One region of the Methylocystis sp. Uni0008 genome, then DNA from elsewhere that is predicted to be linked to it. Evidence: predicted binding sites of a transcription regulator. Region 1 holds the regulator's gene; each other region holds the start of a gene.
What was found. The regulator PhoB, encoded in region 1, activates phosphate uptake and scavenging genes when phosphate is short. The targets are predictions, from matches to a motif close to TGTCATNNANCTGTCAT.

Region 1 (4,272 bases):
CGTGGCCTTGGCGCTTCTGGTCATCCCCGTCGTTCTGCGAACGACGGAGGACATGCTGCTGCTCGTGCCCGGCTCGATGCGGGAGGCCGCTTCGGCGCTCGGCGCGCCGCGCGCGCATGTCGTCGCCAGCGTCGCCTATCGGGCCGCCAAGGCGGGCATGATCACCGGCGTGCTGCTCGCCGTCGCGCGCGTCTCCGGCGAGACTGCGCCCCTTCTTTTCACGGCGCTGAATAATCAGTTCTGGAGCACCAATCTGGCGGCGCCGATGGCGAGCCTGCCGGTCGTCATCTTCCAGTTCGCGCTCTCGCCCTACAAAGACTGGCAGCAACTCGCCTGGACCGGCGCGCTGCTGATCACCGTCGCAGTTCTCGCCCTGTCGATCGCCGCGCGCTCCCTGAGCGCCGGCCGGAGGAAATCGAAATGAACGCCGCCGTCCAAGCCCCCAAAGAGCCGCCGACGAAAATCTCGGTCCGCAGCCTCGATTTCTATTACGGCGCGGATCGTTCGCTCAAGAATATCAGCCTGCCGCTGCGCGCAAACAAGGTGACGGCCTTCATCGGACCTTCAGGCTGCGGCAAGTCGACGTTGCTGCGCGTGTTGAACCGGATGTACGACCTCTATCCGGGTCAGCGAGCCGAAGGGGAAGTGCTGCTCGACGGCGAGAACATTCTCGACCCGGCGATCGACCTCAACGCCCTGCGCTCGCGGGTCGGCATGATCTTTCAGAAACCGACGCCTTTCCCGATGTCGATCTATGAGAACATCGCCTTCGGCATTCGGCTTTACGAGAAGCTGTCGCGCGCCGATCTCGACGCGCGCGTCGAAGCGGCGCTGCGCGGTGCCGCCCTCTGGGACGAGGTGAAGGACAAGCTCCACGCGAGCGGTCTCGGCCTCTCGGGCGGGCAGCAGCAGCGACTCTGCATCGCCCGCAGCGTCGCCGTGCAGCCGGAAGTCATTCTGTTCGATGAGCCCTGTTCGGCGCTCGATCCGATCTCGACGGCGAAAGTCGAGGAGCTGATCGAAGAGCTCACCAGCCGCTACACGATCGCGATCGTCACACACAACATGCAGCAGGCGGTGCGCGTCTCCGATTACACCGCCTTCATGTACCTCGGCGAACTCGTCGAATTCGGCGAGACGGACGACGTGTTCAACAAGCCCAAGGAAAAGCGGACGCTCGACTACATCACGGGCCGTTTTGGCTGAACCAGCATTCGAGGACGGCGCTCATGAGCGATCACATTGTAAAATCCTACGACCGGGACCTTGAGGCGCTCGGACGCCGCATCGCTGAAATGGGCGGCGTCGCGGAAAAAATGTTGGCGGAGGCGATGGACGCGCTCTCCAACTTCGACGTCGACCTCGCCCATCGGGTCGTCTCCAGCGATCCGCGGCTCGACGCGCTCCAGCGCGAAATCGAGGAGAACGCGATCCTCACCATCGCGCGGCGACAGCCCCTGGCGGTCGATCTGCGCGAATGCATCGCGGCAATCCGGATCTCCGGCGATATCGAACGCGTCGGCGACCTCGCCAAGAACATCGCCAAGCGCACGCTCAAGATCGTGTCGGAGGCGCGGGTGCCGCGCGCCATCGTCGGACTCAAGTCGATGCATGAAGTCGCCGCGATGCAGCTCAAGGACGCGCTCGACGCCTACGCCCTGCGCGACATCCAGCGCGCGCGCGCGGTGTGGCAGAACGATTCCGATCTCGATGCGCTGGAAGACTCGGTGTTCCGCGATCTTCTCACCTTCATGATGGAGGACCCGCGCAACATCTCCTTCTGCACGCATCTGCTGTTCTGCTCAAAAAATCTGGAGCGGATCGGCGATCACACGACCAACATCTCGGAGACGGTCGTCTATGTCGTCACCGGCGAGCCGATGCCCACCGAGCGGCCGAAATCGCGCGTTCCCGATTTCGGGCTCAAGGATGAGGCGACGCAATGAACGAAGCGACGTCCGTGATGCCGCGCAGCGGCAAAAGCGATCGCGCGCCGCGTATCCTCGTCGTCGAGGACGAGACCTCGCTCGCGACGCTGCTCGTCTATAATCTCGAGGCCGAAGGTTACCAGGTCGAGCATGTCGACAATGGCGATGAAGCCGAGCTGCGGCTCGCCGAGTCGCCGCCTGACCTTGTCATTCTCGACTGGATGCTGCCAGGCGTTTCAGGTCTCGAAATCTGCCGGCGTCTTCGCGCGCGCGACAGCGCCAAGGATATGCCGGTGATCATGCTCACCGCGCGCGGCGAGGAAGGCGAGCGCGTGCGCGGCCTTTCTGTCGGCGCGGACGATTACGTCGTCAAGCCGTTCTCGACGCCGGAGCTCATGGCTCGGGTGCGCGCGCTGCTGCGCCGGGCGCGACCCGAACGCGTCGCCTCCAGGCTGACGCTTGGCGACATCGACCTCGACCGCGACACCCGCCGCGTGCGGCGCTCCGGCCGCGAAATTCATCTTGGTCCGACCGAGTTCCGGCTGCTCGAATATTTCATGGAGAAGCCGGGTCGCGTCTTCACCCGCGCGCAGCTGCTCGACAGCGTCTGGGGCATGTCGGCGGAGATTGACGAGCGCACGGTCGACGTCCACGTCGGGCGGTTGCGCAAGGCCCTGATCCGCGGCCGCGAGAAGGATCCGATCCGCACCGTGCGCGGCGCCGGTTATTCCTTCGACGAAACTTTCGGACACGAGTGACGGGCCGCGGCGCCCGATTATGCGTAACGCTGCGCGCGGAGCTGATCGCGCGCGCGGCGGCGATCCTGGGCCGGCTGATAGGCGACGCGCGCGTGATAGGCGCAGTAAGGTCCGCCGCCGATCGTCGACTTGCCGCCGCAGAAGCGGAACTCCGGCGACGTGGGGTCGCCCATCGGCCAGCGGCACATGGATTCTCGCAGCTCCATGAGCGTGACGCGCTCGGAGATGGGGATCACCACCTCTTCCTCGCGCGCAAGCCGCGGCGCAGCCAACACGTGCGGCGCGAAAGCGAGCGCCAGATTGCCGTGCGACGAGACGCCGTTCATGCGCGGCTGCGTCTGACGCGGGGCCTTGGCGACGCGCGGACGTTGTGCGTTCGCCGTCTTGGCGCGCTCGGCGAGTCCGAGGCGATGGATCTTTCCGATCACGGCGTTGCGCGTGATGCCTGGTCCGAGTTCAGCCGCCACTTGGCTGGCGCTCAGGCCGTCGCTCCAAAGCTTGCGGAGCAGTTCGACGCGTTCGTCGGTCCATGACATTAGGCTTCTCCATTCTTTCGGGTCGCGCGCGGATCGGAGTTTCTTCCGAGCAACGCAGGCCTGAAGCCCAGCGGCGATGTGACGCGCATCAACACTCGAGAGAACGCGCCCAAACAAACGACGCGGGCGCCGACTAGAAACTTTCTGTTTACTTTGAATCACGCGCGAGTCGCGCTGGCAAGCGCGCGCTCGCGTTCTCAACAGCCTTTCGCCCGGACTGTTGCCCGCAGGACTCACCCTTTCGGCCTGCGCGACGCCGAGCATCGACGCCAATGACCGAACGGCGTCATTGATTTGACCGCATCGGGCGGCGCGCTTAAAATCCGTCCTGAACTGCCGCCCTTAAAAGGGCGGCGCTTTGTTTTTCGAGCTTCCTCTGGCGGGGCCAGCGACGGAAGCATGGAGCAGGGCTTTTGACGTCAGCGCTTTATCCGACCTATCCGCGCGCCGATCTCGCCTTCAAACATGGAGAAGGCGCCTGGCTGATCGCGGAAAACGGGGACCGCTATCTCGACTTCAGCGCGGGCGTCGCGGTGCTGTCGCTCGGCCACAACCATCCGCATCTCGTCGAGACTCTGAAGCGCGCGGCCGAAGAACCCTGGCACGTCTCCAATCTTTTTCGTATCCCGCAGGCTGAGCGCCTCGCCGAGCGGCTCTGCGACGCCACTTTCGCCGATCTGGTCTTTTTCACCAATTCCGGCGCGGAGGCGGTGGAATGCGCGATCAAGACGGCGCGTCGATTCCATGCGGCCAATGGCCAGCCGGAGCGATATCGGCTGATCACCGTCGAAGGCGCCTTCCATGGCCGGACGCTCGCGACCATCGCCGCCGGCGGCAATGCGAAATATCTCGAAGGGTTCGGACCGCCGGTCGAAGGCTTCGATCAGGTCCCCTTCGGCGATTACGACGCCGTCGAGGCGGCGGTCACTGAGGAAACGGCGGGCGTGCTGCTCGAGCCTATTCAGGGAGAGGGCGGCCTGCGCGTCTTTGCGCCCTCGTTTCTGGCGCGGTTGCGGGCGCTCTGCGACGCGCGCGGGCTGCTGCTCGTGG
Region 2 (4,272 bases), 1.8 Mb from region 1:
TTCGGGCTCCTCCACCAATCCGGCGGCGACGACGCATTCGAACCATTGAGTGGCGCGCTGCTTCTTCTCGCGCCATTTCTTCCGCTGTCTCTGGACGCGCAAGGCGAACACCTCCACGCGGCAGTCGACCGTCGCGCCGCTGTCGAGGCGCTTCTCATAGCCGAAGTCGCCAAGCTTCGCCTTGTCCATCTTACCGATAAGACCTGCTTCCTGCACCGCTTCGATCGCCGCGACGATATGCGGCTTGCGGCCTTTCATCGGCCAACCCTTCGGAATGATCCAACGCTTTGTGTCGCGGGAGGTGACCAGCATGATCTCCACGCGCCCATTGTAGATTCGCCACGGTAAAGCCGCGTATTGCGTCCGCAGGACGACGCCCGCGCCGACGTTCTTCTTCTTCGCCTTCGGCGCTTTCATGCCGCGAACCTCGCAATCGCGTAGAAAGTCGCGGCGAAAAAAGCGGCCATCGGCATCGTGATGACCCAGGCGACCACGATGTCCTTGGCGACGTTCCAGCGAACGGCCGCAACCCGTCTCGACGCTCCGACGCCAATGATCGCGCCGGTGATGGTATGAGTCGTCGACACCGGAACGCCCAGTCCGGTCGCCAGGAACAATGTAATGGCGCCCCCGGTCTCGGCGCAGAACCCCTGCATGGGGGTCAAACGCGTGATCCTGGAGCCCATCGTGCGCACGATCCGCCACCCGCCGAACAGGGTTCCAAGCCCCATGGCTGCCTGACAGGCGATCACAACCCAAAACGGCACGTGGAACTCGCCGCCGAGCGCGCCATGCGAATAAAGCAGCACCGCGATCACGCCCATGGTCTTTTGCGCGTCATTGCCGCCGTGGCCCAGCGAGTAGAGGGAAGCCGAGGCGAATTGCAACAGGCGAAACAGCGCGTCGACGCCGCCGGGCGTCCGTCGCACGAAGAGCCAGGAAACCAGCAGGACGAGCGCGAGCGCCAGGACGAACCCAAGCGCCGGCGAGAGGACGATCGCGGCGCCGGTCTTGAGCAGACCGTTCCAGACGATCGCGGAAGCGCCGACCTTGGCGACGCCGGCGCCCACGAGTCCGCCGACGAGGGCGTGCGAACTCGAGGAAGGAATGCCCAATCCCCAGGTGATCACATTCCAGACGATCGCCCCCATCAACGCGCCGAAGATGACGAAGTCGTCCACGATATCGGGCGAGATGATGCCCGCGCCGACAGTCTGCGCCACGTGAAGGCCGAAAAACAGGAAGGCGATAAAATTGAAGAAGGCGGCCCAGAACACCGCGAATTGCGGCCGCAAAACGCGCGTCGAGACGATCGTCGCGATGGAATTGGCGGCGTCGTGCAGACCGTTCAGGAAATCGAAGATCAACGCGACGGCGATGAGCGCAAGGAGATAGTAAGAGAAATCCTGCAAGCGCCCGCCCTAGCTATGTTCGATGACGATGCCGGCGACTCGGTCGGCGACGTCTTCGAACCCGTCGACGACTCTTTCAAGATGGCCGTAGATCTCCGCCCCGACGATGAACGCCATGGGATCTTCGTGGCGGTGCGCCAGAAACAGCTCCTTCAGCCCTTGGTCATGAATGGCGTCGGCCTCGTCCTCGATCCGCGTGATTTCCTCGCTGAAGGCGTTGAGCCTGCCGGCGTTTTGGCGCATCGACCGCAGCAGCGGGATCGCGCTGCGCGTGAGCTCCGCCGACTGCACGATGATGTCCCCCATGCGCCGCATGGCTGGCTGGAAATCGCGCGCTTCGTAAAGCAGGGTCGCCTTCGCTGTCTGATGCATCTGGTCGATCGCGTCGTCCATCGCCGAGATCAGGTCGCGGATGTCGCTGCGATCGAAAGGCGTGATAAAAGTGCGGCGAACCGCCAGATGCGCCTCGCGGGTGATCGCGTCGGCCTCATGCTCCTGGCGGCGGATTTCCTGACTGCAGACAAGCACGCGGTCGCCGCCGTCGAGCAGTTCGCGCAAGGCGTGGGATCCCGCGACAAGCGTCTCCGCATGCCGCTCGAAAAGGTCGAAGAAGCGCTCCTCTCTCGGCATGAGCGCCTGAAACCAAGACAACATGGCGCTTCTGCCTCCGGGAATCGTCACAAAACTGTCATAAACTGGCTGGCGGCACATAGCCGGGCCGGCCGCGGCTGTAAAGAGCGAGGCGACGCCGCCGGACTATTTTGAAAGCCGCTGCGTCCTGTTTAGCGCAATCGAACTGTCTCGCGAGGCGCTCGCGTCCCCCGGCGCGATGTTTCGCGGCAACAGACTTCGCAGGCGGGCTCTTACGTGGCGCGGGGCGCGGCTGATGCTCACGAGACTGGAGCGGTTGTATATGAATGCGCCCTTCTCCCCAACCACGATGTCGCCGCTCCGCAACGTCGGATCACGGCGGGACAGCCGCAGATAATAGTCGCGAGACGCGGCTGGGTCGTTGCACGAGCATCGCGCCGTGAATTTGTCGCGGAAGCTGAACGCCGCGCGGAGCGCCGAATAGCGCTCCCCCTTGGCGTTCCGCGCCTGATCAATGCTCGCGCCCTGATAGAGCTGCACGCGCGCCGACGGACAGGCGAAATCACAGGACTGCTGGGCGGAAAGCTGCGAGGATTTGATCAAAGGAAAGTAATAGCCGTCGCAGACGCGCACGCAGTAGGCGCCGCTCGACATTGAATCGGCGTCGCCGCCGGCGCCGCCGGTCGCTACCGGCTTGGCGTAAGGGATCGTTCCGTAAGGGATGGTGGCTTTCGGCGCGCGCGCGCGCTGGCGCGGCGGACGCATGATGCGCCGGGAGCGTCCCGGCGGCGCCCACGAAGGCTGCTCGGGGCCAAAAAGCGTATCGAAAAAATCGCCCTGAGCCAGTGTGTCGAGCGGCGGGAGCGCCAGGAGAAACGCCAGAGCGCCGACGATCGCAATCGCACCCTGGCGATCAAGCCGCATTCGCCTGTCCCCGTCTACTAACTTCGACTGGCGACCCCGGCAGGATTCGAACCTGCGACCTACTGCTTCGAAGGCAGTTGCTCTATCCGGCTGAGCTACGGAGCCGTCGAATGCGCAGCTTGCGGGGCCGACCGTATCACCACGGCCGACGCGGCGCCAGAAACGCCCGACAGGGTACTCATATATGGCGACCCCGGCAGGATTCGAACCTGCGACCTACTGCTTAGAAGGCAGTTGCTCTATCCGGCTGAGCTACGGGGCCGAAACAGCCTCAATGGGTCCAGAGTCCGATACGGCTAGTCTTGAAATTATCCGAATAGGAAGCCCCCCGCCGCGCGGCGAGATTGGGCTTCGGCTCCTCGACGCGATACGCCAGACCATTGCGCTCGGCATAGGCGATCGCCTCTTCCTTGGTGGCGAATTTGAGCCTGATCTGCTGGCGCATGTCGCCGGAGCTCGTCCAGCCCATCAGCGGCTCGATGCTCCGCGGCGACTCGGGTTCGAAGTCCAGCCGCCACATGTCCGACCCGGGACCCGATTGCGTGGCGCTCGGCGCCGGAAGATAGATGCGTGCGGTCATATGGCCTCGTCGTTGACGTTGCGCGCCAGGGCGCCGGGTGAGAGAGCGGCCGCGCGGCGGCGTTCGCGCTGGTCGGGGCAGCAGGATTCGAACCTGCGACCTGAAGTACCCAAAACTTCCGCGCTACCAGGCTGCGCTATACCCCGCCGGACGCAAGCCGTACCTTGAGGCGGCCCTGCCCTCGCTCAAATTTCGCTACCACGCGAGGCCGCGCCTCACAAGGGAATGCGACTTAGCGCTTGAAGATGCGGTGCCGCACCTGGTCTCCCGGCGCGAGCGAGATGCGCCGCGCGGCGCCGGCGTTCAGCTCCAGCACCGCATAGGCCGGCTCAGGCGACGCGATGATCCGTTCGGAGAAAGGCTCCGCATCGGCGGCCACGCCGACCACCCGTCCGTCGCGGCCGATGAAAACCATATCGAGTGGAATGTAGGTGTTCTTCATCCACATCGAGACCGGCCCCTCGGCCTTGAACTCGAACAGCATGCCGTGATCTGCGGGCATCGACTTGCGAAACATCAAGCCGCGGGCGCGGGCCTTGGGGGTGTCCACGACTTCGACTTTGAAGTCGTGCTCGCCCGTCGCGGTCACGATGCCCAGAGTTTCCAGCGCAGGCTCGGCGCGCGCCGAGGTCAGCGCGAGCGCGAGAAACAAAGACCAGATGAGTAAGCGGAATCTTTGCGCAGATCTCATTCGGAAGCGCTCCAAAGAGCCTCGCGCTGGGAATGTGTTCAGTGCGACGGGACGCTTTTCGCGTCGAGCGGCCG
Region 3 (4,272 bases), 960 kb from region 1:
CCGAAGTTCTTCCAGACTTCCGCGAATTTCTCCGGCTCCGAATCCGCGAGCTTTTTCAGCTCCTGCAGAATGCGCGTCGCGATCGCCTTGCCGATCGCGGCGACGACCGGGCTTTTCTGCACCATCTCCCGCGACACGTTGAGCGGGATGTCGGCGCTGTCGACGACGATGCGCATGAACCGCAGCCAGGCGGGGAGCAGCTCCATGTCCCGCGAGATCAGCACGCGGCGGACGTAAAGCTTGGATTTGCTCCTGCGCGCCGGGTCGAAAAGATCGAACGGCCGCGATCCGGGAACAAAGGCGAGCACCGTATATTCGGTGCGTCCTTCGGCGCGCCAATGGGCGATCAGCGCAGGCTCGTCCAACTGCCCGGACAGCTGCCGATAGAAGTCGACATATTGCTCATGCGTGATGTCAGACTTCGGCTTCGTCCAAAGCGCGACGCCCTCGGCGATTCGGCGGGGCTCTTCGCCCGGCGCGGAGACGAGGTCGATCGGCGCCGCGATCGCGCCCGAGTGCTCGCGCACGACGCTTTCGACGCGCCAGCTTTCGAGAAACTCGTCGCTCTCGGCGTTGAGGTGCAGAGTCACCCGCGCGCCGACCGTGGGCGCCTCGTCGAGCGGCAGGGGCGCGATCTGGTAAGAGCCCTTGCCCTCTGAACGCCAAAGCCAGGCCTCATCCTGGCCGGCGCGGCGCGTTGCGACCTCGACGCGGTCGGCGACCATGAAGGCCGAATAGAATCCGACGCCGAACTGGCCGATGAAGCCGGCGTCCTTTTCCTTTCCAAGCTTGTCGAGAAAGGCGCGGGTGCCGGAATTGGCGATCGTGCCGAGCGCGCTGATCAGCTCCTCGCGCGACATGCCGACGCCATTGTCCGCCACGGTCAGCGTGCGTTTGTCCTTATCGAGCGCGATCGTAACGAGCGGCGCTCCCGCTTGAGCCGCGAGCTTTTCGTCGGAAAGCGCCTCGTAGCGCAGCTTTTCGCAGGCGTCGGCGGCGTTCGAGACAAGCTCACGTAAAAATACGTCGCGCTCCGAATAGACGGAATGCGTCATCAGTTCGAGCAGCCGCGCGACATCGGCCTCGAAACCGAAATCAGCGGCGGCTTGCGGTTCGGCGGCGGGAGCCGCCGTTTCGACGGACGCGGCGTCGTCGGTCATGTTCTCTCCAATGAATAGCAAAAGGGAATGGGCGTCGCGGACCTCGCGACAGCGCATCTGAGTTCGTCATTGTCGCGCAATTTGCAAGGGCCGCCTGGCCGGCGCCCAAAACTAGACGAGCCGGCGCGGGAGCGAAACTCCCGGCCGGCCCGACCATCGCCACGACCTCTATATCTCGGAACCGCACGCTTTCGGGGGGCTGGGGGGCTGACGAAACCGAAAACACGCAGCCCCGAGCTGTCGAGGCAATGAACTTCATTTTGGGCGGCGCGTTTGGCTGGCAAGGGGCGCCATGTCGGCGAAAGTATGATTATTACAAGCGAAGTCTTGTCTGAGCGCAGGTTCGAAAAGATTCTCGTCGTAAACCAATCATTAAGTCTTGCCCCACGCATCCGCGCTTGCCAACATGGCTCATAAGAGATCGAGGAGAGCGAACGCATGGCGGAGTCGGAGGCGACGGAGCCCAGCCGGGCTCGACCCGCGCTCGTCGTCGTGAACGGCGCTCCGCCGGACGCGGCGGGAGGTCGGGGCGATAAGCGCGGCGTGGCGGTTTCATTCAGCCGGCCGGAACTCAACGTCATCTTCAATCTCTACGGCGCGAAAGTCGCGCAGGGCGAATGGCGGGACTACGCGATCGACTTCACGCCCGCTAAGGCCGTGTTCTCGATCTTTCGCCGCGCCAGCGAGGCGCCGCTTTACCGCATCGAGAAGAATCCTTCGCTGGCGCGCCGTCAGGGCGCCTATGCCGTCATCGCAGCGACGGGGCTCGTGCTTCGTCGCGGCCATGATCTCGCGCGCGTCGTGCGCGTGTTGGATCGCGCGCTGAAGCTCGTCGGCGCCGAATAGGCTCGCGAGATTCTCACGAGCTGTCTTCACAAGATCAGAATCGATCGGCGCGATAGGGCGTCGGATCGATGAACGGCGTCTCGCCGGTCATCATCTCGGCGAGAAGCCGGCCGGTCACCGGCCCGAGCGTCAGCCCGTGATGCGCATGGCCGAAATCGAGCCAAAGACCGCGATGACGCGGCGCCGGCCCGACGATCGGCAGCATGTCGGGCAGGCACGGCCGCGCGCCGCGCCAGGGCTCGGGGTCGAGACGTTCGGCGAGCGGAAACAGGCGGCGCGCCGTCGGCTCGCAGAGTTCGATCTGCACCGGCGTCTGGGGCGCGTCGCGGCGAGCGAATTCCGCGCCGCTCGTCAGCCTGACGCCGCGGCGCATCGGCGCCAGCAGATAGCCGATGTCTGCGTCGAGAATCGGGTGATTGAGCCGCGCGCCGTCCTTGGCGGCGTAATGCATGTGGTAGCCGCGCTTCCAGCCGAGCGGAATGCGGTAGCCGAGCGGCCCATAGACGAGGTCCGACCAGGGGCCGAGCGCCACCGCCGCTGCGCCGGCGACGAGCGGCCCCTGCGTCGTCTCGACGCGCCAGCGCCCGTCCACCTCTTGCGAGAGGCTGCGCGCGTCGCCGGAGAGAAACTGCCCGCCGCGCGCGATGAAGAGATCGGCGTAGGCTTTCGAGAGAGCGGCGGGGTCGATGATCGCGGCGGTGTCCCGATAGTGCACGCCGCCGGCAAGGGGGGCGAGATCCGGCTCCAGCGCCGCGACCCCGGCCGAATCGAGCGAGTCGATATGCAGGCCATAGGCCCGCAGTCGCTCCGCCTCGGCGAATCCGAGCGCGAGAGTCGCCTCGCTGCGAAAGAGCTTGAGCCAGCCGTTTCTGCGCAGGAGTTCGCCGGCCCCGGCCTGCTGGATGAGCGCCTCATGTTCGCTGAGGCTGTTTTCGATCAGCGGCCGCCGCGCTTCAATGTTTCGCTGCACGCGCTCCGGCGCGCTCTCGCGCCAATAGCGCAGCAGCCAGGGCCCGACCGCGGGCAGCGCCGAGAAGTGATAATGCGCCTCCGGCAGCAGGTTCAGCGCATATTTGATGAGCTTCGCGGGATCGCGCGGGAAGAGATAGGGGATAAGCGAAGACCGTTCGATCAGGCCGGCGTTGCCGAAGCTCGTCTCCTGTCCCGCGGCGCCGGCGCGATCGACGAGCGCGACCTCGCGGCCGCGCGCCTGCAGATGCAGCGCGGCGCTGACGCCGACGATCCCCGCGCCAAGAACGACGACATCCGTCGATTTCATGGATCCTCCCGACTGACCGCCTCATATATGGACTTTGATGCAACGCGCATGCTAGGCGCCTCTCTCTTTCCGAAAATTCCGAGCGCGCCTGATGATCCCCCGCTATTCCAGACCCGAGATGACCGTCATTTGGGAGCCGCAGACGCGGTTTCGCATCTGGTTCGAGATCGAGGCCTACGCCTGCGACGCGCTCGCCGAGATCGGCGTCATTCCGCGCGAGAGCGCCAAGGCGATCTGGGACAAGGCGGATTTCGTCACTTTCGACGTCGCGCGGATCGACGAGATCGAACGGGTGACGAAGCATGACGTCATCGCTTTTTTGACCCATCTCGCCGAATTCATCGGCGCCGAGTCGCGCTTCGTTCACCAGGGCATGACGTCCTCGGACGTGCTCGACACCTGTCTCGCCGTGCAACTATCGCGCGCGGCGGATCTCCTGATCGCCGACGTCGACGCGCTGCTCTCTGCGCTGAAGAAGCGCGCCTTCGAGTACAAATATACGCCCACCATCGGACGCTCGCACGGAATTCACGCCGAACCTACGACCTTCGGGCTGAAACTTGCGCAGGCCTATGCTGAATTCACCCGCGCGCGCGAACGGCTGGTCGACGCGCGTCGAGAGATTTCGACCTGTGCGATTTCAGGCGCCGTCGGCACCTTCGCCAACATCGATCCGCGCGTCGAGGAATATGTGGCGCATAAGATGGGCCTGACCGTCGAGCCGATCTCGACGCAGGTCATTCCGCGCGACCGCCACGCCGCCTATTTTGCGACGCTCGCGGTCGTCGCGTCGTCGGTCGAACGGCTTGCCATCGAAATCCGCCATCTTCAGCGCACCGAGGTGCTTGAGGCGGAAGAGTATTTTTCTGCTGGGCAGAAGGGCTCTTCCGCCATGCCGCATAAGCGCAATCCGGTGCTGACGGAAAATCTGACGGGCCTCGCGCGGCTCGTGCGCGGCATGGCGGTTCCGGCCATGGAGAATGTGGC

Region 2: the regulator PhoB is predicted to act here: its motif matches at 2,088-2,104, upstream of AC0X69_RS01385 (DUF47 domain-containing protein).
Region 3: the regulator PhoB is predicted to act here: its motif matches at 1,517-1,533, upstream of AC0X69_RS17310 (DUF2794 domain-containing protein).

The regions. Positions count from the first base shown of each region.
Region 1 is NZ_CM166370.1:2,516,395-2,520,666, forward strand. Features, by position in the region: gene pstA (phosphate ABC transporter permease PstA) at 1-424, shown strand, start outside; gene pstB (phosphate ABC transporter ATP-binding protein PstB) at 421-1,206, shown strand; gene phoU (phosphate signaling complex protein PhoU) at 1,230-1,946, shown strand; gene phoB (phosphate regulon transcriptional regulator PhoB) at 1,943-2,686, shown strand; gene AC0X69_RS12560 (GcrA family cell cycle regulator) at 2,704-3,222, opposite strand; gene AC0X69_RS12565 (aspartate aminotransferase family protein) at 3,636-4,272, shown strand, end outside.
Region 2 is NZ_CM166370.1:278,212-282,483, reverse strand. Features, by position in the region: gene AC0X69_RS01395 (NUDIX hydrolase) at 1-417, opposite strand, end outside; gene AC0X69_RS01390 (inorganic phosphate transporter) at 414-1,412, opposite strand; gene AC0X69_RS01385 (DUF47 domain-containing protein) at 1,422-2,066, opposite strand; gene AC0X69_RS01380 (DUF2865 domain-containing protein) at 2,169-2,927, opposite strand; tRNA gene AC0X69_RS01375 (tRNA-Arg) at 2,956-3,032, opposite strand; tRNA gene AC0X69_RS01370 (tRNA-Arg) at 3,113-3,189, opposite strand; gene AC0X69_RS01365 (ETC complex I subunit) at 3,199-3,507, opposite strand; tRNA gene AC0X69_RS01360 (tRNA-Pro) at 3,577-3,653, opposite strand; gene AC0X69_RS01355 (DUF192 domain-containing protein) at 3,740-4,198, opposite strand; gene AC0X69_RS01350 (cold-shock protein) at 4,237-4,272, opposite strand, start outside.
Region 3 is NZ_CM166370.1:3,476,126-3,480,397, forward strand. Features, by position in the region: gene htpG (molecular chaperone HtpG) at 1-1,160, opposite strand, end outside; gene AC0X69_RS17310 (DUF2794 domain-containing protein) at 1,599-2,006, shown strand; gene AC0X69_RS17315 (NAD(P)/FAD-dependent oxidoreductase) at 2,041-3,285, opposite strand; gene purB (adenylosuccinate lyase) at 3,377-4,272, shown strand, end outside.